Regions from separate parts of the Arthrobacter sulfonylureivorans genome, predicted to be linked through region 3. Evidence: riboswitches for the same ligand, from Rfam matches in the RefSeq annotation. Region 3 holds a riboswitch; each other region holds the start of a gene.
What was found. Region 3 has a riboswitch for S-adenosylmethionine ahead of MNQ99_RS15055 (hypothetical protein). Riboswitches for the same ligand answer to the same signal wherever they lie in the genome.

Region 1 (7,356 bases), 1.4 Mb from region 3:
GCCGAAGGGCCAGTGGGAAGCCGGACACACCATCGGCATGGCCCGCACCACCACGCTCCGGCGCATCGTCCTGCCGCAGGCGGCCCGGGTCTCCGTGCCGCCGCTGTCCAACACCTTCATTTCGCTGGTCAAGGACACGTCCCTCGCCTCGCTGATTCTGGTCACCGAAGCGTTCCGGGTGGCCCAGGAAATCGCAGCCTTCAGCCAGGAGTTCCTGCTGCTGTACATGGAGGCCGCGGTGGTCTACTGGGTGTTCTGCCTGGTCCTGTCCGCCGGGCAGACTCGACTTGAGAAGAGGCTGGACCGCTATGTCGCCCATTGAAGTTCCGCCCACGGCGTCGGCCTCCGGCGCCCCAGCCGATCCTGTGCTCTCCGTCGAGGGTCTGCGTAAGTCCTTCGGCGGCAACCAGGTGCTGACGTCCATCGACCTGTCGGTGCAGACCGGAGGCGTGCTGGCGCTGATCGGCCCCTCCGGCTCCGGCAAGACCACCGTGCTGCGGTGCCTGAACGGCTTGGAGATTCCCGACGGCGGACGGGTCGGCTTCGCAGGCGGACCCGCCGTGGACTTCGGCTCGCCCGTGGGCCGCAAGCAGATCTCCGAGCTGCGGGACCGCAGCGCCATGGTGTTCCAGCACTACAACCTGTTTCCGCACATGACCGTCCTGCAGAACATCATCGAGGGTCCGGTCCAGGTCCAGAAGCGGCCCCGGGCCGAAGCTGTACGTGAGGCCATGTCGCTGTTGGAACGCGTGGGGCTGACCGGCAAGGAAGACCAGTACCCGCACCAGCTCTCCGGCGGACAGCAGCAGCGGGTCGGCATTGTCCGGGCGCTGGCGCTTAAACCCTCGCTGCTGCTCTTCGACGAGCCGACCTCGGCGCTGGACCCCGAACTGGTGGGCGATGTGTTGCACGTGATCAAGGAACTGGCCGACGAAGGCTGGACCATGGCGCTGGTGACGCACGAGCTGGCGTTCGCCCGGGAAGTGGCCAGCGAAGTGGTGTTCATGGACGGCGGCGTGGTGGTGGAACGCGGCCACCCCGATCAGGTGCTGCGCGAGCCGCAGGAAGAGCGCACCCGGCAGTTCGTCCACCGGCTGCTGAACCCTTTTTAGGGGCGAACCCCACACCCTGGGTGCGGGCCGGCAGGTCCGCTGTTCAGCAGACGTCCTTCTCGACGCCGAAAAGGGCGCCTGCCGAATATTCGATGGCTGCCGCTACCGGCCGGGCTGCGAGGGCCCGCGCATCGGCATCGGTGGGATTTCCGTGGTTGGGATTCCCGTGGGTGGGATTCCCGGCCCGGGTGAATGAGGGCGTCCGTGACCATGAACCGGAGCCGCCGGCAGCGGCGCCGGGTGTGGTGCGGCCGCGATCCCCAGCTGCAACGTCCGGAACCAGCCGTCGTACCGCTGGTCGGCACGCTTCACGGCGCGCGAAATCCCTACCGTCAGCAGCACAAAGCCGGCGATCGAAACCATCGCGAACAGCACCGCAAAGCCGGTGTAGACGTCCGCGTTCGAGCTGTAGAACACGCTGGTGGCCTCCCGGAAGGACTCGCGGACTGCCGAGGCCCACATCCATCCGCTCATCGCACCTCCAGCAACAAAGAGGACAATGCCCCATACGGTCAGGCCGGCAGCTGGCGGGAAGTAGCGGTAGCTCATGCTTCCCACTATCGGCAACCCGCCCCGGTTACGTCGGTCCCCACTACGTATTCTTGACCACACTCCTCAGCCGCCGATCCCGCCAAATCCGCGCCAGAGCTGCTGAATCGCGAAAGAAGTTACACGGCACGCCGCTTGAAAATTCATCTGATGTCCATTGGAATGGCAGAATGTAAACCTCCATGCACCGTTCCGCATGGCACCACGTTCCGGCCGGAAGCTACCCATCCCGCACTTTCTCCTCTGCGGCGGCCTCCGGTCACGAAAGGCAGAACCATGGCCACGACTTTGGCTACCAAGTCTTTGACGGCACAGACGGCCTCCGAGGCCCACGACCTCCTCAATGCTGCGGTGGAAGAATTGCAATCAATCGCAGCCATCGACGGCGATTGCGGCATTCTGGTCACCCGCACCGGACCCGGGCAGTTCACTGTGGAACTGAGCGACGACGTGCCCTACGGCATCACCCAGGAATCCGACCTCGACTAGGACCCGCCACGCCGGCTGGGCCCACCAGCACGGGCCGCCGCGGGCCTTGACTCCCGAATCTAGGCTGCTAACCCGTCGGCAAGCAGGACCACCTTGCCGAAGCTTTCCCTCGCCTCCAGCGCACGGTGCGCCTCGGCTGCCTGCGACAGCGGGAAGCCGGTGTCCGTCAGCGGGGTCCGTGTGCCGTCCGCCGCGCGTTCCAGCGCTTCCGCCTCCAGCGAGCGCAGCCCTCCTACGCGCGCTGTGAGGGCCGGCCCCAACACCGTGACCGCCGTCTTCCCCTCGTGCCGGTACGTGTTTTCCTCACCCGACGACCAGCCGAACACCAGTTGGGTTCCGCCATCGGCCAGCAGCTCAAAGGCGATCCGCCCCACCTCTCCGCCCACGCCGTCGTACACCACGGTGGGGCGGCCGAGTTTCCGCAGTTGCTGCTGCCAGCCCCGGACACGGTAATCAATAACGACGCCGGCGCCCGCCTTCAGCGCATGGGCCGCCTTCGCCGGCCCGCCGGCAAGTCCGATCACGGTGGCCCCGGCGTTCCGCGCCGCTTGAACCAACAGGATGCCCAGCCCGCCGGCGGCCGACGGAATCAGTACAGTGTCCTCGGCGCTCAGCGTGAGCTGGTCGAGAATGCCGGCGGCGGTCCGGCCGGTGCCGATCGCAGCGACCGCGGCGTCAAAGCCCAGGCCCGCGGTCAGCTCATGCAGGGAGTCCACTGCCGCCAGCGCCTGGTCAGCGTAGCCGCCGCTGGCCATGCCCAGATGAACGGCCACCCGCTTGCCCAGCCACTGCGCGTCCACCCCTGGCCCCACCCGGTCCACCACACCGGCCACTTCCCGGCCCGGGACCATCGGCAGCTCCGGCCGGGGCATCGCACCGAAGTTGGTGCCGCTGCGGATGCTGGTATCGAGCAAGTGCACACCGCTGGCGCTGACGGCAATGCGCACCTCACCGGCATGGGGAGCAAGATCCGGAAGCTCCTCGTAGACCAAAACCTCGGGGCCGCCGAATTCGCGCTGGACTATTGCGTGCATAGTTTCTCCTTGGGTCTGCAGTCCGCAACTACGGGATTTCCCCAGTGGACAACCTCAACTAGGCTTCAGGTCAAGAGGATGGAGGGCGACCATCACCATGCCCGCGGCAAACTTAAAGGAACTGACCCCCGGCGAGCTGTCCGAGCGCAGCGGGGCTGCCGTTTCCGCACTTCATTTTTATGAACGGGAAGGGCTGATCAGCAGCCGTCGCACGTCCGGAAACCAGCGGCGCTATCCGCGGCACATGCTGCGCCGAGTCGCGTTCATCCGGGTCTCGCAGCAGGTGGGCATTCCGCTGCGGGAGATCAAGGCGGCGCTGGACTCGCTGCCACAGGACAGGGCGCCCACCAAGGCCAACTGGGCGAGGCTGTCTGCGGGATGGCGGGATCATCTGGACGCGCGGATCGATGAACTGCAGCGGTTGCGCGACGATCTCACCGGCTGCATCGGCTGTGGCTGCCTCTCCTTACGAACCTGCACGCTCAACAATCCGGCCGACCGGCTGGGGCAAAACGGCCCGGGAGCGCGCCGGCTGTTGCCGAAGGGTCCGCTGGTTGGTCCTGCGGACGACCCCGAAGCCAGCACTATTGGCCAGCCCTTTGGTTGACCCGGGGGCCGGCCCTACCGCCTCCCGGACCGCCTGGCTGCAATAGCCATGCCGGCCAGCGCTCCGGCGCCGATCAGCAGCACCACAGACATTACGATCAGCGGCGGCATCATGTCCAGCCCCATGATGGACGGCATCACGGTCAGACTGACGGCGAAGAGGGCGACGACGGCGGCAGCGAGCCAGAGGGCAACGGCACGGGGGTTGGATCCTTCCACGCCCTCCACTGTATCGGCGTATCGCTCCATCACTCCGGCTTTGTGACGGCGGCCGGACCCCGCCGAATAATGCCCCGGGCTGTCCCGGTGGGATAATTTCGCCCATGGCTCCAGCAATCGCATACCAAGGTGAACCCGGCTCGAACTCGCATATGGCGTGCCTTGCGGTCCGGCCCGGCTGGGACGCGGTGCCGTGCGCCAGCTTTGAAGACGCCTTCGCCGCCGTCACAAGCGGGGAGGCCGAACTGGCCATGATCCCCATTGACAACTCGATCGCCGGCCGGGTGGCGGACATCCATGCCCTGCTGCCCAGGACCACGCTGCAGATCGTGGAGGAATTCTTCCTGCCCATCCGCTTCAGTCTGCTGGGCATTCCGGGGGCCACGGTGGAACAGGCCCGTGAAGTGCACAGCCACATCCATGCGTTGGGACAGTGCCGCAAGCTGATCCGCCGCTTGGGGCTGACGCCGGTCATCGCGGGTGATACCGCCGGCTCCGCCCGTGAGGTAGCCGAATGGAACGATCCGACCAAGGTCTCGCTCGCGCCCCCCATGGCCGCAGAACTTTATGGCTTGGAAGTCTTCGCCGAGAAAGTGGAAGACGATCCAACGAACACCACCCGGTTCGTGGTGCTGGCCGACCGTCGGCCCGTGCCCAGCCGCGAGGAGCTGCCCGGTCCCGCGGTGACCAGCTTTGTCTTCCGGGTGCGGAACGTTCCCTCGGCGCTCTACAAGGCACTCGGCGGCTTCGCGACCAACGGCATCAATATGACCCGGCTGGAGAGCTACATGGTCGGCGGCGAATTCGCGGCCACCATGTTCATGGTGGACGTCGAAGGCCATCCGGAGGACCAGTCAATGGTCCATGCCTTCGAGGAACTGGAATTTTTCACCACCGAAATCCGGATTCTGGGCGTCTATCCCGCGCATCCGTTCCGGCTGCACCGCGACGCGGAACAGCCGGTCGACGCCTAAGGCAGCGGAGCCCCGTGCCGATGCCTGGCACGCGGAGTTCTTGACGGAGTTCTTAACGAACTGTTACCCGCGTTTGACCGGGGCCACGTCCCGCTCTTACCTTGGAAATGAATCACGAGCGCCAACTTCACAGCCCTGGCTAGTTGGCCGGCAACCCTCTACCGTAGCGGGGTGCTCCAGGTGATGATTCGGCCCGCCGGGTTTGTCGGCAGGCAAGTACGCGTATCCTCCGGCAGCAGCGGATGCGCCTGAGTCCCAAGGATGGCCATGTCCCTGCACAACGACTTGACCCCGAACACCCTGCGCTCCGCCTTCGGGCGCTTTCCCTCCGGAATCGCAGCGCTCTGCGCCGTCATCGACGGCAAGCCGCAAGGCATCGTCGCCTCCTCCTTCACCGTGGGCGTTTCGCTGGAGCCGCCGCTGGTGATGTTCGCTGTCCAGAACACCTCCCGGACCTGGCCGCTGGTCCGGCACGCCGGCCGGATCGGTGTTTCGGTGCTGGGCACGGAGCACGACGGCGTCTGCCGCCAGATTGCTTCCAAGAACGGCGACCGCTTCGCCGGGCTGAGCCTGCACCGCACCGACCAGGACGCGCTATTCCTCAACGACGCAGCGTTGTGGCTGGATTGCTCAGTGCATCAGGAGTTCCCGGCCGGTGACCATCAGGTGGTGCTGCTGGAGGTACACGGACTGAGCACGCACGACGGCGCCCACGATCCGCTGGTCTTCCACGACTCCGCGTTCCGCCGGCTGGTACAGCCCGCGTTCGTCTAGGGCAGCGTTCGTTTAGGGCAGCGGGCGCCCTCGGGCCGCCACCCACAGCGCGTACCATTCCTGCCGGGTCATTGCGGCGCCGATCTCCTCGGCCTGGGCGCAGGCCTTGATCCGATCCGCATTGCTGGTTCCAACGACCGGCCGGATCTGGGCCGGATGGCGCAGCAGCCAGCCCAGCACCACCGCTTCCTGCGTGCAGCCCTTGTCCCGGGCCAATTCGGAGACCAGAGCAGCCGTCGCCCCATCCGCGGCTGCCGCACCACCGTCGCCAGCGGTGCCGTCGGCGCCGTCGGCACGCTCCGCCGGCCGGCCGCTGTAGCGGCCCCGCGCCAGCGAGCCCCAGGCCTGCAGCTCCACCGCGTGGGCAGCACAGTACTCCAGGGTGCCGTGCGGGAAGCTGACGGCCGCGCCTTCCGGGTGGTTGACCAGCACGCCTGATTCAAGCCAGTCCCGCCGGTACAGGCTCATTTCCAGTTGGTTCACCGTGAGTGGCTCGTCCAGCGCGGTCTGCAGCCACCGCATCTGCTCGCCGGACATGTTCGAGACACCCAGGCGGCGGACCTTCCCGGCGAGCCTGAGGCCGCTGAACGCCGCGGCAATCTCTTCGGCCGGGGCCAGCGGATCCGGCCGGTGGATCAGCAGCGTGTCCAAGTGATCCGTGTGCAGGCGGCGCAGGCTCTCCTCGGTGCCGGCCACGATCGCCGCGCGGGATGAGTCATACTGGCCGACCAGCCCGGGAACCGGCAGCCGGATGCCGCATTTGCTCTGCAGCTGGATGGTTTGCCGGAGGTCCGGACGCTCGGCCAGCACGCGGCCGAAAGCGGCCTCCGCCTTGCCGTGGGCATAGATGTCGGCGTGGTCGAAAATCCTGATGCCGATGTCCACCGCCGCCTCCACGGCCGTGTGGGCCGCGGCGATGTCGGCTGCCTCCAACGGGCCGCTCCCCCAGCCACCGCCCAAACCCATAGCGCCGAAGATCAGGCGGGATCCGGCGTCGTCCATTGGTGTGTCCCTTCGCTGGGCAGGCTTCCAGCCTACGTCAGCGCCGTGCCGAAAGCCGTGCCGAAATCGGGGGTTGTGCCGCTCCGCGGACGGCAGTACGGTAGCAGTCGCGGGGCGGATAGCGTCCCCAGGCAACCATCATCAGGCCGCCTGCGCCACCCGCACCGCCAGGAAGTTTCACCATGGCAGTTCCTCCCAGCCCGGACCGGGGCCCTCAGCCCTTCGGTCCTTCAACCGCACCGGTTTCCGCACGCACGGATCAGGACCGGGACCATATCCGGGACCGCGCGGCCACCCCGCAGCCGCGGATCATGGTGGTGTTCCTGGGCCTGATGCTCGCCGTCCTGCTGGCCGCGCTGGACCAGACCATCGTGGCGACCGCGCTGCCCACGATCGTCGGGGATTTGAACGGGCTGGAGCACATCTCCTGGGTGATCACCGCCTACATTCTGGCCGCCACCATCGGGCTGCCGATTTATGGCAAGCTCGGCGACCTGTTCGGCCGCAAGAGCATCTTCATCTTCGCGATCGCGGTGTTCCTGGGCGGCTCCATGCTCTCCGGCATGGCCCAGAGCATGCCGCAGCTGATCGCCTTCC
Region 2 (7,356 bases), 660 kb from region 3:
GGTTCTGGTGGCGCCGGACATTTCCAACCCGTTCTTCGCCAAGGTCGTTGCCGGCGTCCGAGAGTCCCTCGGCGCGGACTTCCAGCTGCTGCTCTCCGTCACCGAGGCTGGCGAGTTTCCCCGCGCCGATGACATCCGCCGACTCCTCGCCCTGCGCCCGGCAGGTCTGCTGGTGGATGCCCCCGATGCCGCGTTCCTCGAGGACCTCTCCACCACCGGCCCCATGGTGCTGCTCGACGCGCCCGGGCTGGAGGCTTATGCGCCGTCCGTCAACCTCGACGTGGCCCACGGCGCCCGCGAACTCGCGGCGCATCTGGCCGCCTCCGGCCACCAGCGAGTGGCCTACCTGGACAGCGTTACCGGCACAGCCACCTTCACCATCCGCCGAACAACCTTCCTGGCGGAGGCGGCCGGGCGCGGAATGACCGTGGACCCGGCCCACCTGATCAGCACCACGATCGACGTCGGCGCGTCAGCCGACGCGTTTGCCGCCGCTTGGCCCCAGTGGCAGCAAGCGGGTGTCACCGCCGTCGTCTGCGCCACCGACACCCATGCGTACGGCGTGCTGCAGCAAGCGCGCGTTGCCGGCCTGCGGATTCCGGACGAACTCGCCGTCGCCGGCTTTGACGACCTGCCCTACTCCGCCACCAGTAACCCCGGCCTCACCAGCGTCCACCTTCCCGCCACCCGCCTGGGCCTCAAGGCCGGAGAACAGCTGCGCGGCCTGATCGAAGGCCGCGACCTTGAGCAGCCCCAGCTCACTTTGGAGAGCTCTCTGATTGTGCGCGGCTCCACGGAGCGGACCGCCGCCAGCTAACTAACGGCGGCGGATGTGGACCGGGCCGGGCAGCCGACGGCAGGTTCTAGGCGGTGTTGAGCGCCATGGACAGCTCGGATCGGATCGAGTCGATCCAGGCTATGCGCCGTGCAATCCGATCATGTCCACCGCTGCGTTCCCACATGTCGATGAAGGCTTGCTCTCCGCGCGCGATGCGAGCCAGAACGAAGGGACCGGAACGGTGGATACCCGCGACGACGTGATCCAAGAACTCTTCGCGCTTCGCGCCGAAGGGAATCCCGTAGACGTCCGCCACGATCCGAAACCGGGCGGCAACGTCAAGGCCCGAGCGGCCGTCGCGCGCCGCGTCCTCTGGGGTTTCAAGGGGGACCCAGTGCCGCGCCAGGACCGCGAGATCGTGCAGCGGGTGGGTCGGGGCGGCGAATTCAAAGTCGATCAGCGCGGCTGCTCGTCCCCCGCGCACAATGACGTTCTCCACACACGCATCGTTGTGCCCGATGATCTGCCCGCCCGCGGGATGTGCCAGCTCGGTGTTCCATCTGGCGTTCGCAGGTGGAACGAAGTCGGCAACGGCGTCATGGAATGCGCGCAACAGGCGTGCGACCGACGCCAGCAGGCCGGGGGAAAGCGACCACCGAGGAAACGGTGGAATGGCCACCTCTCCCGGAATGAAGCGCAGCCGCTCCCTGCCTTGTGCATCACGTCCCAAGGGCTCCGGAACTCCAGTGAAGCCCTTGGACCTGACATGTTCAAGCAGGCTAAAAACCAGTTCCGTCTGGGCCGAGGCGGGGCGGCGAACCTCATCGCCAATTCTGATGATCGACCCGGCGTTGGCGACACCGCCAGCCAGCACCTCGCCGTCGTTCATGGGCCATACCCTACCGCGGTACGCGTCGCTGGGGCGGCCTGTTTAAACGCTGGTGGGGCAGGCGCTGCCTGCCCCACCAGCTGAAAACTGCTAGGCGACGCTCATTTCGCCCATCTCGTCCCAGCCCTCGCCCTCGATCTGGCGGCTGATGATGCGCGGAGTCTCCTGCAGGTACTGCGGCTGCTCCTGCATGGCCTTCTTGAAGTGCTCGCTCTTCACGTGCGCTTCGGCGGCGTCATCCTTGAAGGCTTCCACCAGGACATACTCGTTCGGGTCCTCCACGCTGCGGGACCAGTCGAACCACAGATTGCCGGGCTCGGCGCGGGTGGCTTCGGTAAACTCGCGGACCAGCTCCGGGAAGTTATCGGCGTGCTCGTTCTTGACCTTGAACTTGACCACAATGAAAATCACGCGGATTCAGCCTTTCTCTAGGTGTCCTTCAATCCTGTCATGCGATCATCCGGCCAGGCCGCCGGCCAGCGCTTTGGCGGCGGCAACATACCGCCGCGTGACCAGCCGCTGGGCGGCTTCCGCCACCGGGCCGCCTACCCGGTAAAACCAGTTGGAGTGCCGGCTGAACGCAAACAGGTCGAAGACCACCAGCCCGTTCTCCTCCAGCAACGCCACAAAGCCCTCTTCTCCTGACTCCGGATGTCCCGGCAGCGTGCCGTAGCCAAACCCCGTCCGGGTTGGGCTACGCTCCGTCCACACCACGCGGCAGGGCGCCGACAGCCGCAGCGGTCCGACCCCGAATCCGGGTACCACGTCCACGCCTGCCGCGGCCGCGGGCGTAGACGCATCTACGCGCAGGCCAGCCAGCCGGTGCAGTTCCCAGCCCATCAGGCCCTCGGCCAGTCGGCGGAACGCGTCCTCCCCGACGCCAACCGCCGTGCGCACGGCGGTGGTCCGATATCCCGGCGGCGTGCGGCGCACGCGGGTGAGCCCCTCGTCGTCGTACGTCAGCTCGGCACCGCTGAGATCCTTGGCCAGCACCGCTCAGCCCTGCCGCACGTCGTCGCCGCGGGCCAGGCCCATCCAGCCCAGCGACTCGCGGTCCCGGCGCGGCAGCGACGCCACCACCAGATCGTACGAGTCCTCGATCATGTCGCGCAGCATGTCATCGGGCAGCGCGCCGTCGCAGCGCACCCCGTTCCAGTGCGTTTTGTTCATGTGGTAGGCCCCGGTGATCTCCGGATGCGCCGTGCGCAACTGTTGGGCGAGCACCGGTTCGCACTTGAGACTGATGCTCAACCGCGGCGACTGCAGGTCCGACAACGCGAACATTTTCGCGGTCCGCCCGGGCGCACGGACTTTGAACACCGATGCCTCCGGGCCGAACGGGAAGTCCTCGAACGTCCCGGGCAGGGAGAGGCAGAATTCACGCAGCGCGGTGGCGTCCATAGGCACGAGCCTACTGCTACCTGCCCAACCGGTCACGGGCTGCGCAGGCCAGGCCGAGGATCCGCGCGGGCTGGAGCGACGGTCAGCCTGGCCACGCCCCGGTGCGCGGCGGCGGCTTCGGTGGCAGGATGGTTTCACGGATGTTTCACGGGGAACAACGGCGGTGCTTGCGCGCCGGCACCAGCTCCTCAGGGGGCGCCACGAGGTGCCGGGCGCGGCCGGCCCAATGAGAGGAGAGCCATGGCAGACACCGGCAGGGAGGCCAAGCGGGCGGCCGGCAAGGCTGTGGACAAGACCGAGGAGGCCGCCGACTCCAAGACTTTTGAGTGGGTGGCACGCACCGGGTATGCGGCCAGCGGGCTGCTGCACGTGCTGATCGGCGCGATCGCGCTGCGACTGGCCTTCGGCGGAGGCGGCGAGGCGGACCAGTCGGGAGCAGCCTCCAGTCTGGCGCAGAACCCGGGCGGGCTGTTCCTGCTCTGGGCGGGCATGCTGGGTGCCGCGGCCCTGGCCCTGTGGCAGGTCAGCGACGCGGTATTCGGCGGCCGCAACCTGGAGCAGAAGAAAAAGTGGGGCTACCGTGCCAAGGCCGTGGGCCTGGCCATCGTGTACGGCGCCATAGCGGTGACCTTCGGCAGCTTTGCCCTGGGCTCCGGCAGCAACAGCAGCGAGAAATCGCAGGATGCCAGTACCAAGCTGATGCAGTGGCCGGGCGGCGCCGTGGTGCTCTTCCTGATCGGCGCGGTGATCATCGGAGCCGGAATTTACTACGTGATCAAGGGCTTGTTCCGGAACTTCTTCGCCGACCTCAAACCGCTGCCCGCCGGCGGAGTCCGCACCGCCGTGACCTGGGTGGGCATCGTCGGCTTTGTCGGCAAGGGACTGGCCTTGTTTGTGCTCGGGCTGCTGTTGGCGGTCGCCGCCGTGCAGAACGACCCGCAGGACGTGAAGGGCCTGGATGGTGCGCTCAAGGCGCTGCGCGAGCAGCCGCTCGGGCCTGCCGCCTTGGCGGTGGTGGCCGTCGGCCTGATTTGCTACGGGCTCTATCTGGGTGCCCGGGCGCGCTACGCGAAGATGTAAGGCTGAAAGCCCGACGGCGGTGCGCTGCCCCCGATAAGGGGCGGCGCACCGCCGTCGTGGTTCAGCTGGTGACCGCGGTTCAGCGGCTATCAGCAACCGGCCGAGGTCAGCGGACCAAGGAGTTGTGCAGCCGGAAGCCGGCAGCCTTGTGGTTCTCCGGCAGCTTGTCGCCGCGGCCAAAGAGCTTGTTGCGCAGCGTGCCCGGCTCGTAGTCCGTGGGGTAGGAACCGCGGGCCTGCAGCTGGGGCACCACGAACTCCACGACGTCCTCGAACGTGCCGGGGGTGATGGCGTAGGCCAGGTTGAAGCCGTCCACGTCGGTGTCGTCCACCCATTCGATCAGCTTGTCCGCCACCTCGGCGCCGGAGCCGACGGTGACCGGGCCGAAGCCGCCGACGCCGATCCACTGCGCCATCTGGCGGATGGTCCACGGCTTGTCCGCGTCGCCGGAGGCCTTCTTGAAGTTCTCCACCGAGGACTGGATGGCGTTGGACTTCACGTCTTCGCCGATCACGTCGTCCAGGTCGAACTGGGACATGTCGATGCCGGTCCAGCCGGAGAGCAGCGCCAGCGAGCCGTTGATGTCCGTGTAGGAGGCGTAGTCCCGGTACTTGGCCTGCGCCTCCTCGGTAGTGGCTGCCGTGATGACCGTCTGCATGGCGTAGATCCGGATGTCGTAGCGGCCCCGGCCGGCAGCCTCGGCGGCGTCGCGGATCTTGGCCACGGTGGACGTGAGGATCTCCTTGGTCGGGGAGCTCACGAAGACGGCCTCGGCGTTCTCGGCGGCGAAGCGCATGCCGCGGGCCGAGGCGCCGGCCTGGAAGATCACCGGGGTGCGCTGCGGGCTGGGCTCGGTGATGGCGATGCCGGGGACCTTGAAGTGTTGGCCCTCGTGCCGGATTTCGTGCACCTTGCTCGGGTCGGTGTACACGCCGGATTCGCGGTCCTTGACCACGGCGTCGTCCTCCCACGAGCCCTCCAGCAGCTTGTAGACCACCTCGAGGTATTCGTCCGCGTGGTTGTAACGCTCGTCGTGTTCCAGCTGGTCTTCCTGGCCCATGTTCCGAGCGGCGGAGGGCAGGTAGCCGGTCACCACGTTCCAGCCCACGCGGCCCTTGGTGAGGTGGTCCAGCGTGGCCAGCCGGCGGGCGAACGGGTACGGGTGCTCATAGGCCGTGCCGGCGGTGATCCCGAAGCCCAGGTTCTTGGTCACGGCGGCCATCGCGGACACCAGCAGGATCGGGTCGTTCACCGGCACCTGCGCGCCGGCGGACAGCGGGATTTCGTTCGTGCTGCCGAACACGTCGTAGGTGCCCAGCACGTCGGCGATGAAAAGGCTGTCGAACTTGCCCTTCTCCAGCACCTGGGCCAGGTGCGTCCAGTACTCCAGATCGTTGTAGCGGTCCGCCTGGTCCTGCGGATGACGCCACAGCCCCGGGGACTGGTGGACAACGCAGTTCATGTCGAACGCGTTGAGGCGGACGTGGCGCTGCGGGTCTTTTACGGTCATGTCAGGCTCCTTTACTGATGAGAAGAGCCCGCGCCGATCCCCGGCGGGCATGCAGTGGCCCTAGAGGAACCAACGAGAGATCGAGCTTCTCCATCGGTCCTGGCGGTAGCACCTTCCTCGAATCGAGGGGGTTGCTGCGGCGTCAACAAGCCAGGTCTCTCGGCCGCTCTGGATGGGTACCCCTCCATTGGACACCCGGAGGCGCCGCGGAGGGAAATGCCCCGCGTCACGCGGGGTAAGAAATTACGACGTCGGTGCGGCGCCGGCTGCGGCCTTCGGCCGCTTGGATGCCACCACTGCTCCGGCGCCAAAGCAGGCCAAAATCAGCACGACGACGGCGATCGCCAGCGGCACACTGTTGCCGACCAGGGTCGGGAGGTTCTGCAGGATCAGGCCCAGGATCCCCAGCAGCCCCAGGAGTCCAAGAGCGGGTGCAAGGGAGCGCTTCCAGCTGCGGGCCGGTGCTCCCTGCCGGCGGAAGAAGACCAGCACGGCGACGCTGGTGAGCGTCATCAGCACCACCACGCCCAGCGAGGAGAAGCCGGCGAACCAGGTGTAGAACTGCACGATCGGATCCCACCCGGCCACCACCGCGACCAGCAGGAACAGGGCCACCACGGCCGTGGCCGCTCCCGAGGCCCGGTGCGGAGAGCGGTGCTTCGCGTGGGTGCTGGCCAGCTTGGGCGGAAAGATTCCCTTCCTCGACAGCTGGAAGAAATAGCGGGAGCTGATGTTGTGGAAGGACAGGATGCACGCGAACAGGCTGCTGGCGAGCAGGACCTGGACAATGTGGCTGCCGGCCGTGCCCAGGTAGAGCGCGGTGGTCTCGGACAGCAGGGTCCCGGGTGCGTCCGTGGCCTTCTGCACAATCCCGTTGTCACCCCAGACGCTGATCAGCAGCCAGCTGGAGAGCGCATAGAAACCGCCCACCACTAGGAGGGCCACGTAGGTGGCGCGCGGGATCGTCTTGTCCGGGTCGCGGGCCTCGTCCCGGAAAACGGCGGTGGCTTCGAAGCCGATGAAACTCAGGATGGCGAACAGCAGCGCGATCCCGGGCGCCCCGGACAGCACGGTGGACGGGGTAATGAACCCGGCGGAGAGGCCCTCGGACCCGCCGCCGCCAAAGACGATGGCCGCATCCAGGACCAGCACAATCAGCACTTCGGCCACCAGCAGCACGGCCAGCACCTTGCCGGACAACTCGATGTTGCGGTGCCCCAGCCACGCCACGGCAACCAGCGCGGCGGCGGCCCACACCCACCAGGGCAGCGCGGGACCACCGTAGGCGCGGACCACCTCGTCGACGGCCGGGGCGAAGAGCCCGTAAACACCGGCTTCCAGCGCGAGGTAGGAGAGCAAGGCAACGAAGGCCGCGCCCAGTCCGGCGCGGCGGCCCAGGCCCTTGTCCACGTAGCTGTAGAACGCGCCGGCCGACGGCACGTGCGGCGTCATGGTGGTGAAACCGACGGCGAACAACAGCAGGATTGCGGTGGCCAGCAGGTAGATGAACGGGAGACCGGCGCCGTTGCCGCTGGCGATGGCCAGCGGAACCGTTCCGCCGATGACGCCCAGGGGCGAAGCGGCGGCCACTACGATCAGCACGATGCTAGCGACGCCGAGCCGGCCGGAGAGCCGCGGCGCGGTTCCAGCGTCGGGCGAGCCTGCGGGTGCGGCCTGCGGGGCCGCGAGGGTTTGGGG
Region 3 (7,356 bases):
CACCATTGGTTTCTGCCCGCCCTCGAGCGTCATCAACGCCATTCGCAGCGAGGCGTTGGTGAGGGCAAGGTTCGGTGACATGCCGATGGTGTAGGAGATGATCTGGCGGTCGAAGAGGTCCATGACCGGTGAGAGGTAGAGCTTCCGGTCGCCGACGCTGAACTCGGTCACGTCAGTAACCCATTTCTCGTTCGGGGTTTCGGAGTCGAATTCCCGGTTCAGCAGGTTCGGGGCAACAGAGCCCTGCTCGCCTTGATAGGAGTTGTAGCGCTTCTTGCGCCGGACTTTGCAGACCAGCCCGAGGCCACGCATTAGCTTCAGCACGGTCTTCTTCGCGATCGTCCACCCTTGTTTGAGTAATTCTGTATGGATGCGGCGGTGTCCGTACCTGCGGTGGTTGTCCTTGAAGACCTTGGTGATAGCGGTTTTGAGGGAGGCTTGCGGATCGGGAGTCTGCAGGCGGGCCTGGTGATAGAAGAACGTTGCGCGGGCCAGCCCGGCCACGTCCAGGAGCACGTTGAGGCGGTGTTCGGCCTTGAGGGCGATGACGGCGCGGACCTTTAGCGCCGTTCCTCGTCCCTAAAGGCCTGCACTTTTCCCAGGAAAGCGACTTCTGCCCGTAGGCGCTCGTTCTCACGGCGCAACCGCTGCAACTCGGACTCTGGCTGCGCCCCTGTCTCGGGAGGTGACTTAGGTCGTCCCTTTGGTTTCGGGCGCAGGCCGTCTTCACCGTCATTTCGGTAGTATCGAGCCCACTTTTTGATCAGATCCGGAGAGGACAGCTCAAACTCCTTTGCGAGAGCAACCTTGCCCTCTCCCGCCAGATACCGCTGCACGACGGCGAGCTTGAACTCAAACGAAAACCGCCGCTTGGTTGACTTGGTCACTAGTGTCGAACCTCCGCGCACTCTCCACCGCTGATGTAGCCGGCTGACAGCTTTTGCCCGGACCCCTAGCTTTGTTGCCACGGACTTAGCACCCCAACCGGTCTCGAACAACGCTACCGCGGCTTCGCGCTGTTCCTCAGATAACGAACTGCTGTCTTGCATAAAACTGCTCCCCGAGAGTCAGAACTAATTTCTCAGTCCAACTTTCGGGGAGCAGTTCAGAGCGGGGGCACGGCTTCATCACGGCCTCGGTAGTCGACCCGTTCGGCAACGTGCTGGGCATCATGCAGAACCCGCACTACCTGGAAATCCTGCAATCCGGCCCGGCGTCCTGACCACGCCGCGTCAACTGCCGGCCGCCGCCGCTGCGCAGGCGAGCCATACCTCGCAATTTTGTCAGAGACGGCACATAGGCTGAAAGCAGCTTCACGAGACGCGCGCCCGCCCTCCGGCAAGGAGGGCAATGCTCCGACATGGCCGCACACCAACCCCAACCTCACGGGTGGTTCGGATGAAGAAGCGGCCTGTCCCCAACCGGAACAGGCAAGAGCGTCCGCGGTGGCGGACCGTTGAAAGGAACTGGCATGGCCAACTACCCAAACCGAGCCAACGATGAGCCCCAGACTAGGACGGAACCGTGCTCGTGGTTCGGCCCGGGACACAACGTCCATTGGATCCAGGCCCGGAAAGCACTCCACGACGATGTTGGAGTTCCGGTCGCCGTTCATCTGGAGGCAGAAGGAACGGTCCGTCTGGACGACGCGGGCCAGGAGCGGTGTTACTGGCACCATGACACGGCGGGCCTCGCCGAGGCCTTGGCCCTCCCCTGCGGCGACATCACCTGGTACGCGCGGTTTAGTGTGCTGACGATCGAGACGATCGTGGACCGACGCCTTTTCAACCTAGGACCGGTTGGCAAGGCAGTGGAGTGCCGGGCTTAGACCGGACACGCCGGCGCTAAGGTGTGGCCTGACAACGCTTCCGCGCCTGCTCGGGCGCGGAAGCATTGTCAGCTGCCGGCCGCTTCCAAGTTGGCGAGATAGCCGGCGAAACCGCCCGGAGTCCGGCCCTGCAGCCGGCCCGAGGTGGTGACCTGCAGGTGCGCCGCCGGCAGCACCAGGCCGCCGAGCGTCCGGATGGCCTCGACCAGCCGGACGTCCTCATGTTCTGCGAGCGCAGGGAAGCCGCCGGCAGCCAGGTACATAGACGCCCGGACACCGAGGTTGGCGCCGTGCACCCTGGTACTCGGTTCCTGTCCGGCGTAGTTGTCGCGCCAGGCACGCAGTAGCCCGGGCGCAAGGGAGGAGGTCTCGGGTTCCACCGTCCCTGCCACAGCGTCCGCTCCGGCGTTGGCCAGCAGCGCAAAGGAAGTCAGCCAGTCTTCCGGCACTAAGGTGTCCGCGTCAGTGCAGGCAAGCCAGGTCTCCTCGGCTGCGGCATTGCGGCCATCGGCCTCCAGCGCGGCGCAGACTCCGGCTGCCCGCGCGGCACCGACGGAGCCGAAGTCGCCCGCCAGCACGGCGATCCGCCCATCCGCCCGGGCCGCATGCCGGGCGATCTTGGCGGACTGGTCGGTACACCGGTCCAGCACTACCACCAGCTTCACGCCGCACTCCGGCCGCGCGGCTCGGAGCACGTCCATGGCCCGCCGCAGCCGGCGCAGGCATTTTCCCAGCAGTTGCTCCTCGTTATGCACCGGAACAACGACGGCGATGCGCCGCAGCGTGGGGGCCGAGTCCCGGCCCCCGGCGGCAGAGTCTGCGGGTATGACCCCGGTGGGGCCGGCCACGGGCGCGGCGGTCACTGCGCGCGCTCCGGCGCTTGGAGCACTTCCAGCAGGAAGTCCCGTTCGCGGTGCAGGGCGACGACGTCCCAGCCGGTGGCCTCCTTCGCGATCGCGTGGACCTGTTCGCCGTCCAGTTCCCAGCCATCGATCGGATGCAGCCAGTGGCACAGCAGCAGGTGGCCTCCGGGGTTCAGGGTCTCCTGCACCTTCCGAAGCAGCTCCCGCAGCTCCGTTTCTTTCAGGAAATAGCCGATTTCCGAGATGGCCACCAAGTCCAGGCCATCAGCGGCGGAGCTTGGCCAGCCGGCGGGCAACTGCGCCTGCACCAGCTCTACGTTCTTATACTCCGCCAGCCGGCGGCGTGCCTGGTCCAGTGCAACGCCGCTGGCGTCCACCGCCATCAGCCGATCGCAGCGTGCGGCGAGCTCGGCGGTCAGCACGCCGATGGAGCAGCCAACCTCCAAGGCGTTGCCGTACCGTTCGGCGGGAAGGGCCGCCAGAGTGACGGCCCGCTTCCGGCGTTCATACCAACTGGACAAGTAGTTCCACGGGTCCGGGTCGCCGCGGTACAGCCGGTCAAAGATATGCTCGGCGTGCTCCGAGCCGGCGGGTCCAGCCGGGGTCCACTCGAAAACTTCGACACCGCGGTCAAAGTGTTCCTGGAATGCCTCGCTGAGCAGCACCTCGTCGCCGGCCGCCGGAGACAACGGCTGCGTCTGCGAGGCGTGGGCGGCCAGGGCCAGCTGTTTCGCCGCCGCGTCCTGCGCAGACAGCGGTAGAGCCTTCCAGTTGGTCCAGCTGGTCTGGGCCTCCGGATCGGCCCAGTGCCAGTACCAGATCGGGAACTCCAGCAGGTCCGCTCGGTGGGCCGTTGCCGACCGGGCCGCCGCACGACCCACCGCTTCATGGTCCGGGTGGCCGTCCTGACGGTAGGGCGCAGCAACGACCGCGTGCGCATGGCCCTCCAGGGCTTTGGCGAAGGCCGCATCCAGGGCGTCGGCGTGCTGGCCGACCATCCCATCGGGGATGCCCAGGAACTGCCATTCCAGCCGGCCGGCGGATGCCCCGAGGCCCGACCGGGCTTGGGCTTCGGCCTGGGCCTGTGCTTGGGCCTGGTCCTGAGTCTGGGCTTGGGCTTGGGCCTGGGCGGAGGTTTCCAAGGCCTGCATCGCGGCACGGAATTCCGCCAGCCGCAGCCTGCGCAGGTCTGCGGCAGAGTACGTTGGCGAATCCGGATGAGAGGCTTCGCCGGCAGTACAGAGCAGCACCGTGACATCCGCTCCCCGGGCCAGCGAGGAGTGGATCAGCCCTGCGGCACCGAGTGACTCGTCGTCGGGATGCGCCGCGGCCACCACCAGCCGGCAGCCGCGCCCCGGGACGACGCCCTCGGCCAGCGCAGGCAGCCGGTCGATCCCGGCCGCCTGCCAATCGGCTTCGGGGGTTCCGGCCTCGATGTGGGAGAAGGTCACCACGCCGGCTCCGGCTGTTCCAGGACCATGGCGCCGAGCGCCGCGTCGTCGCGGGCTGCATGGTGCTGGCGGAGGTAGATGCTGAGGTCAGCCGCCCGCCGGGCGTGCTGCTCGTCCCACACCATGGGTGCCGGGCCCAGCGCGTGGCCGCAAATCTCCAGGATCCGTGAGCAGATCGCCGCGATCTGGCCACGGACGCGGTGTGCTTGGACCGCACCGGCGGCGCCGTCGTCCACCGCGGCGGCCGCGGCGGCCAGCACGTCGGCACCGGCCGCCAACAAGCGGTCCGCTTCGCCCAGCCAGGCCAACGCCAACTGATCAGGGGTCCGCGAGGTCGCGGCTGCCCGGAGGGTACGGAAGAGCCCAACGGCCCCGCCGAACCAGCACGCGGCGACGCCGATCCCGCCCCAGGCAAAACCCGGGCGGTGCAGATACCAATCGGTTCCACCGACCGGGGTGGCACCTGCCTGCTGGAAGGACACCGGGCCGCTGGGAACGGCGGCCAGGCCGCGGCTGATCCACTCGGCGGGTTCAACGGTGACCGCCGGCTGCGTCAGGTCCACCGCGAACGCCCGGCGTCCGCCGTCAACATGGGCCGTGACCACCGCATGGTCCAGTTGCGCTGCTAAGGAGCACCACGGCTTGGTGCCCGACAAAAGCCAGGCATCGCCGTCGTTGCTGGGCTTGGCGTCCAACCGGGTGCCCGACGATTCCGCCGCAAACACACCCCACGTTATTCCCGCGGGAAGCTCCACCCCGGCCTGCGCCAGGATGGCTGCCGCATCCAGATGCGGCTCTACCGCGCGGGCGGCGGTCAGGTCCTCGGCGGCCAACGCGGCGAGGAACTCCCACAGGGCCAAGGTGTTGCCGGTTCCGGGCAAAGGCGCAGGGTCCGGCGCGGCACGGAGGATCGGGAGCAGCGGCAGCGGATCACCCGCGCACCGAGAAGCTTGTGCCAACAAGGGCCCGGCAGCGCCCCACTCGAGCTGGAGCTGCTGCCGGACCCTGAAGGCGCCGTTATGTTTCACAGCGTGCGGCCGGCTACTTGGTCTTCTTGGCCGCGCCCTTTTCCGTCTTCTCGCCGCCGCTGGCCAGTTCGCCGGCGCTGTTCTCCAGATGCGCGCGCATGAACCACTGGAAGAGTTCCAGCTCGGCGGTCTGGCCGATCAGCAGGTCCTCGGTGATCGGGTCGATCTCGCCGATGGTCTCGATGGCCTTGCGGTGGTTGCCGACCACCCCGTTGTAGACCACGTCCAGCGCGGCGAGATGCTCGGCGGTGCCGGCACGGTGAATGTCGTAGTCGTCCCAGCTGCGTTCCTTGACCAGGGCACCGGGCAGCCCGTTCGGGGAGACGCCCAGGGTGGCAATGCGCTCGGCGACGGCGTCAATCATTGCGCGGACCTTTTCGATCTGCGGATCGAGCATTTCGTGGACCCCGATGAAGTCCCGGCCCACCACGTTCCAGTGGGCGTGCTTGAGCGTGAGCTGCAGGTCATTGAGCGCATGGAGACGCTGCTGCAGGATCTTTGCGACCTTCCGGCCTTCTTCCAGCTTGAGGCCGGGAACTGTGTAGCTTGCCTTAGATCCGGTCGTTTCCGCCATGAGAAACCTCCTTGCTCGGCGATGCCGCTTGTCGGCATCCTGCTGTTTTCCAACCTAGCGGCGAACCCCTGAAACGTCCCGTCGCACGACGCTGCGTCAGCCAAGGGCGAAATTCAGTAGGCTTACTAATCGCGGGGGCCGGTACCGGCTACCACCCGGATGACCACCGCCGTGATCAGCACGACTGCCGCACAGATGCCGGCGGCGATGGCGGTGCCTTGATCGACCAATCCACCGTCGACGCGCCCGACGGCGATCCAGGCCAGGCCCCAACTGGTGGCCAGCGCCGGGGCCAGCCGGCCGCGGCTGTAGAACGCCGTGGCGACGCCGACCGCCGCCGCCAGGGCAAGCACGATCGACGACAGCAAGGTCACCGGGAGCCCGAAGCCGTCTACGCCCGACGCGGCGAGGACGGCCGCGGCATTGGCCACCGTGGCCACCGTGACCCAGCCCAGGTAGAGGCCGAACGTACCGTCGGTGATGAGCGCGTCCAGCACTCCCCCGTTGGGCGTGCCGACCAGGATCACCAGGATGCGGGCCAGCACTGCCAGCAGGACGATGATCACGGCAAGGCTCATCACCAGCAGTCCGACCTGCACCACCCAGATCCACGCCGCGTTCAGGAGCATGGAGGCCACCGCCCAGCGGCGCAGGGCGGCATGCCGGGCGGACCGCCGCTGGGCCGGCAGCAACTGCCACACCGCGTAGGCGAACAGACCGAGGTAGATGAGGGACCAGATCCGGAAGGCCGGCGAGGCCGGAGCCAGCGGTGTGGAATCTTCGTTCAGCCAGCCGCCCGCCGCTTCCTGGATGGGAGTCCCGACCAGCACGCCGCTGCCCATGAAGGCGGCAACGATGGCCACCAGGGAGCTGACCAGCACAAGGACCGGCACCGCCAGTCCCGTCCTGATACCCGTTCGTTGCTGCATGCTTCCTCCGGCCCTCGTCGGTGTGATCATTGCTGAAGAGAGTTCACCATGGAATATCGGTCAGGTGCCGAGGCTGCCGCGGACGATGCTGACGCTAGAGTGCGCGGGGTTTCCGTCCAATGGCTCGTCCGAGACATCCACAATGGGGAACTGCGACAGATCCAGTCCTTGCGGGATGGGGAACCTGCCGCGGTCCGAGTCCAACACGCCGAGGCTGACGAGACCGGACAAGTCCGGCTTGATCAACCACACCTCCTGATACCCCCGGGCCTCGTTGGCGCTCAGCCGGATCTCGAGTTCCCTGATCCCGTTCGTCTCCACCACCCGCGCCGTCCCGGTGGCCGCGTACTGCTCCAACGGCTGCAAATCCGCCTGCGCCAACGTTGCAACGTTTCGATTGACTATCCAGGACACGCCGATTGCCGCGAGGAGCACCACGGCTGCCGCCGCGGCCAACCAAGCCGGAAGGTTCCGCGCCGGACGCTTTCGCGACGGCGGCCGCCCGGCCGAAGTTTGCTTGGACGGCAGGCTGCGGACAGGAGCGGGACCACTGTTTGCCCGCAAGGGGTCTTCCGCCAGTTCCGGAGAGAGCCCCAACTCCCGGTGGATGGCCTGCCAAACGTGCGGTCCCGGGGACTCCAGTTGCGGATTGGGGTCGGCCTTGGCCGCGTTCACCGCTCGGC
Region 4 (7,356 bases), 450 kb from region 3:
GGCCAGGAACACGCCCAGCAGCACCACGGCAGGGCTGAGCGGCAGGAGCCGCAGGACGGTCCTCCCCGGCGGGCGGCGCCGGCCGCGCCGCTCAGTGCCGCCACGCGTTTCGGCGTCGCGGGCCACCACCTCGGCGGCTGTCACTGTTGCTACTTCTGTACTGTGTTTTCTGCGCCGACAAGGTCGGTGACGGCGGCGTCGAACTCGGCCGCGGCCTCCTCGGGTGTCTTCTTCCCCATCATCACCGCTTCGGTGGCTTCCTGGACGGCGGTTGATATCTGCGGGTAGTCGGCTGTTGCGGGCCGGTAATTCGTCACCGAGACCAGTTCCGAGACCTCGGCCACGAATGGATTGGCGTCCAAGTAGGCGGGGTCCTTGGCAACATCGGTACGGACCGCGATCTGCGAATTGGCCACGGTGTACTCCAGCGAGTTCTCCTGGCTCATTACCTCAGTGAGGAACTCGAACGCGAGATCGGGATTCGCCGAATTGGCCCCTACCGCCAGTGTCCAACCGCCGGACATGCTGACCGCCCCGGGCTCCTGTCCGTTCTGCGTGGGGAACGGTGCCACGCCCATCACGTCGCCATACTCGGGCCAGTCCACCAACCCGCCCTCTTGCCAGAACGACGGCGAGTAGGAACCTTCTACCGTTCCGCCCAGTTTGTCCTCGGGAAACAGCTGACCGAAGACCATCTGCCACACGTTCGGGTCCAAGGCCTCGGCCGGCGTGACGGCCAGGTCCTCTTGATAGAGCGTCTGCAGGAAGGCCAACGAGTCGATGAAGCCTTGCGAGCCGACAACCCACTTGCCTTCAGAATCGTCATAGAGCGTGTCGCCGGTGCCATACAGCAGTTGGTAGAAACTCTGCATGACGGTGCCTTCGCCGGTGCCCGTGCCGGCGTAGAGATTGAACGGGACCACATCCGGTTGCGAGGATTTGATGGCCCGGGCCGCCTCCAGGATGGCGTTCCAGTCCTTCGGTGCCCAGGGAACGTCGACGCCGGCGTCCTGCAAGACGTTCTTGTTGTACCAAATGGCCCGTGTATCCGTGCCCAGCGGGACTGCATAGATACTGCCGTCGTCCGCGCGGCCGGCTTCTTTGGCTCCGTCGTTGAAATTCGCCCAGTCGTCCCACTCGGCCAAATACTGATCCAGATTCAAGAGATAGCCGGCATCCACATCCGAACGGATCTTGAAGGTGTCCTCGTAGAACACGTCCGGGGCGGTGTCCGGCGATCGCTGGGATAAGGCGAGCTTGGTCGCGTAATCTTCATCGCTGCCGGTGATGGGCTCCAAATTGACTGTCACGCCGTCGTGCGCAGCCTCAAAGTCGGCCTTCGCCTTCTTCATCACGTCATCCATCGTGGCGTTGGCCTCGGTGGTCTGATACACGATCCGCAGTGCGGAACTTTGGGAGGTTTCACCCTCCCCGCCCCCGCCCCCGCCGCCACAGCCGGCCAGCGCCAGCGCTCCGACGGCCAGCAAAGACACTTTGATTCGGTGATCACGCAGCATGGTTCCCCCTCGTCTGGAGGCTTCCGGGCCAAACGCCGGCGGCGTGGTCAGGGGCCTACCGGCATGCTACCGAGGGGCTCCATCGAATGGATTTATTCGTTCCAACCGTGATCAAACTGCAATGCTCAGTCGTCCGCGCCTCAGTCGCCACAGCCCTCGTCAAGATCCGGACACCCGCACTGGCAGTAGCAGCGGTCAGGCCTGCGGTCAGGCGTGCGGGAAAAACGCCTGGGTGAGGTCGTCGTGCAGCTGGTGGACGTCGGTCAGGAAACCGTCGTGGCCCAGCGGCGTTTCGATAGTGTGCACCTTGACCGATCCGGGCAGCGCTTCGGCCAACTGGCGCGACTGTTCCGGGAAGTACAGACGGTCGGAATCCACCGCCGCGATGAAGAATTCCGTCTCCTCGAGGCCGCCCAGGGACTGCTCCAGCGAGCCGCGGCCGCGGGAAATATCGTGGCTGACCAGGGCCTCGGTGAGCAGAATGTAGCTGTTGGCGTCGAAGCGGGAAACCAGCTTCTCCGCCTGGTAGTCCAGATAGCTTTCCACCGCATAGCGGCCTCGGGCCGACGGCGTGATGCCCCCGAACGGCTGCTCCTCCGCCTGCGCCGAGCGGCCGAACCGGTACTCCAGTTCCGGCTCCGAACGGTAGTTGATGTGCGCGATCCGCCGGGCGATGCCCAGTCCGGCTTCGGGGGCGGGACCGCCGTAGTAGTCGCCGCCGGCAAAGTGGGGATCCAGCCGGATGGCCGCGACCTGCGCCTGGGCAAACGCGATCTGTTCGGCGGTGCTGGCTGCCCCGCACGCCATCACAGCGCACCGTGCCGTGCGCTCGGGGAACGTTGCTGCCCACTCGAGCGCGCGAGCCCCGCCCATCGACCCGCCGAGCACGGCATGCCAGCGGCGGATGCCCAGCGCATCGGCGAGCCGTGCCTCGGCCCGGACTGAATCCCGGATGGTGACGAACGGAAACCGCGACCCCCACGGCGAGCCGTCCGGTGCCGGGGACGCCGGACCGGTGGAGCCGTAGCAGCCGCCAACCATGTTGGCGGCCACTACGAAATAGCGCTCCGTGTCGATGGTGGCACCGGGACCGACCAGGTCGTCCCACCAGCCGTCTTCGTCGGAGGCGCCGCGGGCCACATGCGTGCTGCCGGTCAGGGCGTGCTCGATCAGGACGGCGTTCGATGCATCCGCGTTCAGGGTGCCCCAGGTTTCGTAGCCCAGGACAACCTCGGGCAGATAGCCGCCGGCTTCCAGCTGCAGCGCACCAACAGGCATCCTGCGCAGGACGCCATCCGTCGCCTGATCCACCAGTTCCTGCGGTTGCACGATCGTCACGCTGCGTTCTACCTGCTTGCCTAGTGGTCCGAGCCCTTGGCGGCCCGGAAACCGGCCTCCAAATCGGCGATGATGTCATTGACGTTCTCGATGCCCACGGAGAGCCGGACCAGTCCGTCGGTCACGCCGGCGGTCAGCCGCTCCTCGGCCGAAAGCTGGGCGTGGGTGGTCGACGCCGGGTGGATCACCAGCGAGCGCACGTCGCCGAGGTTGGCCACATGCGAATGCAGTTCGAGGCCGTCCACAAAACGCTTGCCGGCCTCGATGCCTCCCTTGATCTCGAACGACACGATGGCACCAGTGCCCTTCGGACCGTACTTGCGGCCGCGGTCGTACCACGGGCTCGACGGCAGGCCGAGGTACGCAACGGAAGCAACGTCGTCGTGCGCTTCGAGGAACTCCGCCACCTTCTGCGCGTTGGCCACGTGGCGCTCCACCCGCAGGCTCAGCGTCTCCAGCCCTTGGGCGATCAGGAAGGCGTTGAACGGGGAGATGGCCGACCCCAGGTCGCGCAGCAGCTGCACGCGGGCCTTGAGGATGTAGGCCAGATTGGCGCCGAGCGCACTTCCGACGCCCAGGTCGCGGGCGAAGACCAGCCCGTTGTAGGTCTCGTCCGGCGTGTTAAAGCCCGGGAACTTCTCCGGATCGGCAGCGAAGTCGAAGGTGCCGGCATCCACGATCACGCCGCCGATGGCCGTTCCGTGGCCGCCCAGGTACTTGGTGGCCGAATGGAGCACGATGTCTGCGCCCCACTCGATCGGGCGGATCAGGTACGGGGTGGCCAGCGTGTTGTCCACGATCAGCGGCACGCCGTTCTCATGGGCGATGCTGCTGACGGCTTCAAGGTCCAGCACGTCCTGGCGCGGATTGGAGACCACCTCGCCGAAGAACGCCTTGGTGTTCGGCTGCACCGCGTCGCGCCACTGCTGCAGGTTGTCCGGATCCTCGACGAACGTCACTTCGATGCCGAACTTGGGCAGCGTGGTGCGCAGCAGGTTGTACGTGCCGCCATACAGGCTGGGGCTGGCCACAATATGGTCGCCGGCCTCGGCCAGGTTCAGGATGGAGAACGTGGACGCGGCCTGGCCGGAGGCCAGCAGCAGCGCGCCGACGCCGCCTTCCAGACTGGCGACCCGGGCTTCGACGGCCTCGCTGGTCGGGTTGCCGATCCGCGTGTAAATGGGAGCCAGTTCGGACAGGGCGAAGCGGTCCGCGGCGCTCTGGGCGCTGGGGAACACAAACGAGGTGGTCTGGTAGATCGGCAGTGCACGGGCGCCGGTGGCGGCATCCGGCTCCTGGCCTGCGTGGATCTGACGGGTTTCAAAGGACCAGTCTGCATTGGACATGGTGCAACTCCTTCAAGGGAAGGGGTCATCCGGGATCCGGCCGTGCCGGCATGTCTATCCCGGGTGTGACCCGCGCTTGCGCACCGCCTGGTGGCGGCTGCCTGGTCTTCACCCGGGGCACCCCACCGCGGTTGGAGGGTTGCCGGCCAGCAAACCGGGGTTTCACGCTGGCACTCATGACCTGGGTCCAGTCTCGGCGGAGAGCCCGCGCGGCCGCAACAATATGACACCTTATGACCGCCCGCGGGGCCACACTCCTGCCTCGGCAGGGACGCCGATACGTCCTTGGCTGTCAAGGGTCACCGTGAACAACCACCGCGAAAGCTCAGTGACTTAGGTCACCCTAAGTCGAGAGAGGGTTCACAAAGTGCCAAGATATGCCTATGCGCTTCGACCACGTTTCTTATGCTGTTGAGCCCGACGGTCTGGCTGCCACCTCAGAGCGGATCTCCAAAGCTTTGGGTATCGAGGCAGTCAAGGGCGGGGTGCACCCCCGCTTCGGCACCCGCAATATGATCTTCCCTCTGACCGACCACCATTACCTGGAAGTGGTGGAGGTCCTGGACCACCCCGCGTCCAACAAAGCCCCCTTCGGCCAGGCCGTGCGTGCCCGCTCCGAAGCCGGCGGCGGCTGGATGGGCTGGTGCGTCGAGGTGGACGATCTGACCCCGTTCGAGGAGCGACTGGGCCGTCATGCAGTTCCCGGAAACCGCAAGTTCCCGGACGGGCAGGAATTGAGCTGGCAGCAGATCGGCATCAAGGGCCTGATCGCCGACCCGCAGGTTCCCTACATGCTGCGCTGGGATGACGGCACCGAGGCGCTTCACCCGTCCAACGCCCGCCCGGCAACCGTCAAGCTGATCGGCCTGACCATTGCCGGTTCCTCGGAACGCGTGGCTGACTGGCTGGGCACCCCGGTGGATGACCTTCTCGATGACGTCAAGGTCGCTTGGACCGCACCGAACGGCACACCGGGCGTCATGTCGGTCCGCTTTGAAACCGCGAACGGCATCGTCGAACTCTAAGGTCCCGGTCTCGTCTGGCACGGTACCAAGGCTCGCGTTTTCCGCGGGGGCTCCCGTTCCGGCTTCTTGCTCCCACCCACGGTGGCGCAAGAGGCGGAACGGGAGCCTTTTGCATGTCCGGGGCAGCCCTTTGGCAGCCCGCTCGAAGTGCTGGCTTAGGTACCGATGCCGATGGCCGGGCCTACCAGCGCGTAGCCAACGAAGCCGGCAATATCCAACAGTGCGTGCGCAACCACCAGCGGCATCACCCGCTTGACCTTCGTATAGACATAGCCGAATACCAGGCCCATGAGGAAGTTCCCGATACCCGGCCCAATCCCCTGGTACAGGTGGTAGGTTCCGCGCAGGGCTGCGCTGACGAAGATCGTGGTCCAGATCCCCCACCCGAACTTGGCGAACCGGTTGAACAGGTACCCCACCATGACAACTTCTTCGAGGATGGCGTGGCGCAGCGCTGAGAGCACCAGCACCGGCACGGTCCACCAGTATTCGTCCAAGGCCGCGGGGACGATCGCGGTGGTGATCCCCAGCGCCCGTCCGGCGGCATAGACGGCCAGCGTGCCCGCACCCATCGCCAGCGCCAGCAGGAAGCCCAAACCGAAGTCCACCCGGGGCCGGGAGAAGGTGAACCCGATCGAGCGGAAGGCCGACTGGCCCGCCGAGGTCAGCAGGAACAGCACCAGGGCCACCGGCACCAGCGCGAAGATGATGCCGAGCATCTGGTACACAAAATCGAAGACTTCCCGCTGGTTCAGCACCGGGTTCAGCGTGGTCGTTTGCGAGGCCAGCGGAGCACGCGTCATCTTCTCCAGCAGGTTCACCACCGCGTAGACCGCTGATTGTCCCAGCGAGAGCCCGAGCACAATGAGCACCTCGGCCCGGTAGTACCCCAGCGTCCGCGGTGTGCTCGCGGTCACGACCTTCTGCTTGTCCATAGCCTCCATCTTGTCAAGGGAACCGGGGTCAGCGATATCGGGAAGGGATCCGTGTTCCGCCCTCCCCCGGCTTCGCATCGGCTTCCGTTGCGGCTGGCGGCTTTCCCTCCCTACAAGTCCAGCAGCAGACGCTTGCCCTTGCACCGGGAGATGCAGATCATCATGGTGTCTCCGGCCGCACGTTCGTCGTCGGACAGCAGCGAGTCCCGGTGGTCTATCTCGCCGCCCAATACCGACGTTTCACAGGTACCGCAGATTCCCTCCCGGCAGGAGTTCAACGGGTTGAACCCGACCGCTTCGAGCGCCTGCAGGATGGTTTCATCCGGACCAACTGGGATCTCTGTCCCGTCTGTCAGCTCGACAGTGAAGGCCGAATCTTCACCCTGGGTTCTTTCCTGAACGTCGCCGGAGGCGGCGAAGCGCTCACAGTGGAAACGTGCCGGGTCCTCCCAGCCATCCGCCAATGCCTGAATGACATTGAGCAGCGGCCCTGGGCCGCAGGCGTAGACATGGGATCCGGCGGGCGGGTCCGCCAGCAGTTCGGCCAGCGGATAGAAGCCGCTTTCGTCGTCTGCGTGGATGTGAACATCTCCATCAAGCGCCTGGATCTCCTCGAGGAACGCCATCGAAGTGCGGCTCCGCCCCAAGTAAACCAAGCGCCAGGGCACTCCAAGCGCTGCGGCCTCGCGGATCATCGGCAGCACCGGGGTGATGCCGATGCCGCCGGCGATGAAGACATAGCTGGCCGCAGGTTCCAGAACGAAGTTATTCCGCGGGCCGCGCACCTGGATCTTGGTCCCCGGCCTCAGCAGGTCGTGCACGTACGCCGAGCCGCCGCGGCCCTCCGGCTCGCGCAGGATGCCCAACCGCCAGGCCGAGCGGTCCGCGCGCTCCGAACAGAGCGAGTACTGGCGCAGGAGCCCATTGGGCAGGAGCACGTCGATATGCGAGCCGGCGTCCCACTCCGGCAGCTCCTCCCCCAGCGGGTGCTCGAGCTCCAACGAGACAACGTTGCTGGATTCGCGCTGGATCGAGCGGACCTCGACGTCGAAAAATTCTTCAGTCATGATTCACCCTTTGCCAAGTCAGGCCGCGGCCGGTTCGGAGAGCACGGAGGCAAGGAAGGCCTTGGTGCGTTCGTTCTGCGGGTTGGTGATGACCTCACGGGCCGGTCCCTGCTCCACCACATAGCCGT

Region 1: linked by a shared signal. The riboswitch ahead of MNQ99_RS03195 (flavin reductase family protein) and the one ahead of MNQ99_RS15055 (hypothetical protein) in region 3 are both predicted to bind S-adenosylmethionine.
Region 2: linked by a shared signal. The riboswitch ahead of MNQ99_RS18055 (LLM class flavin-dependent oxidoreductase) and the one ahead of MNQ99_RS15055 (hypothetical protein) in region 3 are both predicted to bind S-adenosylmethionine.
Region 4: linked by a shared signal. The riboswitch ahead of MNQ99_RS13040 (bifunctional o-acetylhomoserine/o-acetylserine sulfhydrylase) and the one ahead of MNQ99_RS15055 (hypothetical protein) in region 3 are both predicted to bind S-adenosylmethionine.

The regions. Positions count from the first base shown of each region.
Region 1 is NZ_CP093326.1:656,346-663,701, reverse strand. Features, by position in the region: gene MNQ99_RS03235 (amino acid ABC transporter permease) at 1-322, shown strand, start outside; gene MNQ99_RS03230 (amino acid ABC transporter ATP-binding protein) at 309-1,112, shown strand; gene MNQ99_RS03225 (hypothetical protein) at 1,215-1,661, opposite strand; gene MNQ99_RS03220 (hypothetical protein) at 1,938-2,150, shown strand; gene MNQ99_RS03215 (zinc-binding dehydrogenase) at 2,210-3,184, opposite strand; gene soxR (redox-sensitive transcriptional activator SoxR) at 3,282-3,791, shown strand; gene MNQ99_RS03205 (hypothetical protein) at 3,806-4,009, opposite strand; gene MNQ99_RS03200 (prephenate dehydratase) at 4,114-4,983, shown strand; SAM riboswitch class IV at 5,094-5,208, shown strand; gene MNQ99_RS03195 (flavin reductase family protein) at 5,251-5,757, shown strand; gene MNQ99_RS03190 (aldo/keto reductase) at 5,770-6,759, opposite strand; gene MNQ99_RS03185 (MDR family MFS transporter) at 6,942-7,356, shown strand, end outside.
Region 2 is NZ_CP093326.1:3,921,599-3,928,954, forward strand. Features, by position in the region: gene MNQ99_RS18025 (LacI family DNA-binding transcriptional regulator) at 1-817, shown strand, start outside; gene MNQ99_RS18030 (phosphotransferase) at 864-1,667, opposite strand; gene MNQ99_RS18035 (putative quinol monooxygenase) at 1,758-2,078, opposite strand; gene MNQ99_RS18040 (DUF1990 family protein) at 2,124-2,660, opposite strand; gene MNQ99_RS18045 (MmcQ/YjbR family DNA-binding protein) at 2,664-3,068, opposite strand; gene MNQ99_RS18050 (DUF1206 domain-containing protein) at 3,309-4,148, shown strand; gene MNQ99_RS18055 (LLM class flavin-dependent oxidoreductase) at 4,255-5,658, opposite strand; SAM riboswitch class I at 5,746-5,837, opposite strand; gene MNQ99_RS18060 (APC family permease) at 5,902-7,356, opposite strand, start outside.
Region 3 is NZ_CP093326.1:3,262,748-3,270,103, forward strand. Features, by position in the region: gene MNQ99_RS15045 (IS3 family transposase) at 1-516, opposite strand, end outside; gene MNQ99_RS15050 (helix-turn-helix domain-containing protein) at 561-887, opposite strand; SAM riboswitch class IV at 1,312-1,443, shown strand; gene MNQ99_RS15055 (hypothetical protein) at 1,472-1,828, shown strand; gene MNQ99_RS15060 (glycosyltransferase family 2 protein) at 1,897-2,691, opposite strand; gene MNQ99_RS15065 (PIG-L family deacetylase) at 2,688-4,142, opposite strand; gene MNQ99_RS15070 (acyl-CoA dehydrogenase family protein) at 4,139-5,023, opposite strand; gene MNQ99_RS15075 (Dps family protein) at 5,184-5,744, opposite strand; gene MNQ99_RS15080 (tryptophan-rich sensory protein) at 5,870-6,673, opposite strand; gene MNQ99_RS15085 (anti-sigma factor) at 6,734-7,356, opposite strand, start outside.
Region 4 is NZ_CP093326.1:2,810,873-2,818,228, forward strand. Features, by position in the region: gene MNQ99_RS13025 (carbohydrate ABC transporter permease) at 1-144, opposite strand, end outside; gene MNQ99_RS13030 (extracellular solute-binding protein) at 150-1,517, opposite strand; gene metX (homoserine O-acetyltransferase MetX) at 1,725-2,795, opposite strand; gene MNQ99_RS13040 (bifunctional o-acetylhomoserine/o-acetylserine sulfhydrylase) at 2,876-4,201, opposite strand; SAM riboswitch class IV at 4,269-4,383, opposite strand; gene MNQ99_RS13045 (VOC family protein) at 4,585-5,226, shown strand; gene MNQ99_RS13050 (CPBP family intramembrane glutamic endopeptidase) at 5,382-6,161, opposite strand; gene MNQ99_RS13055 (PDR/VanB family oxidoreductase) at 6,272-7,228, opposite strand; gene MNQ99_RS13060 (amino acid ABC transporter ATP-binding protein) at 7,247-7,356, opposite strand, start outside.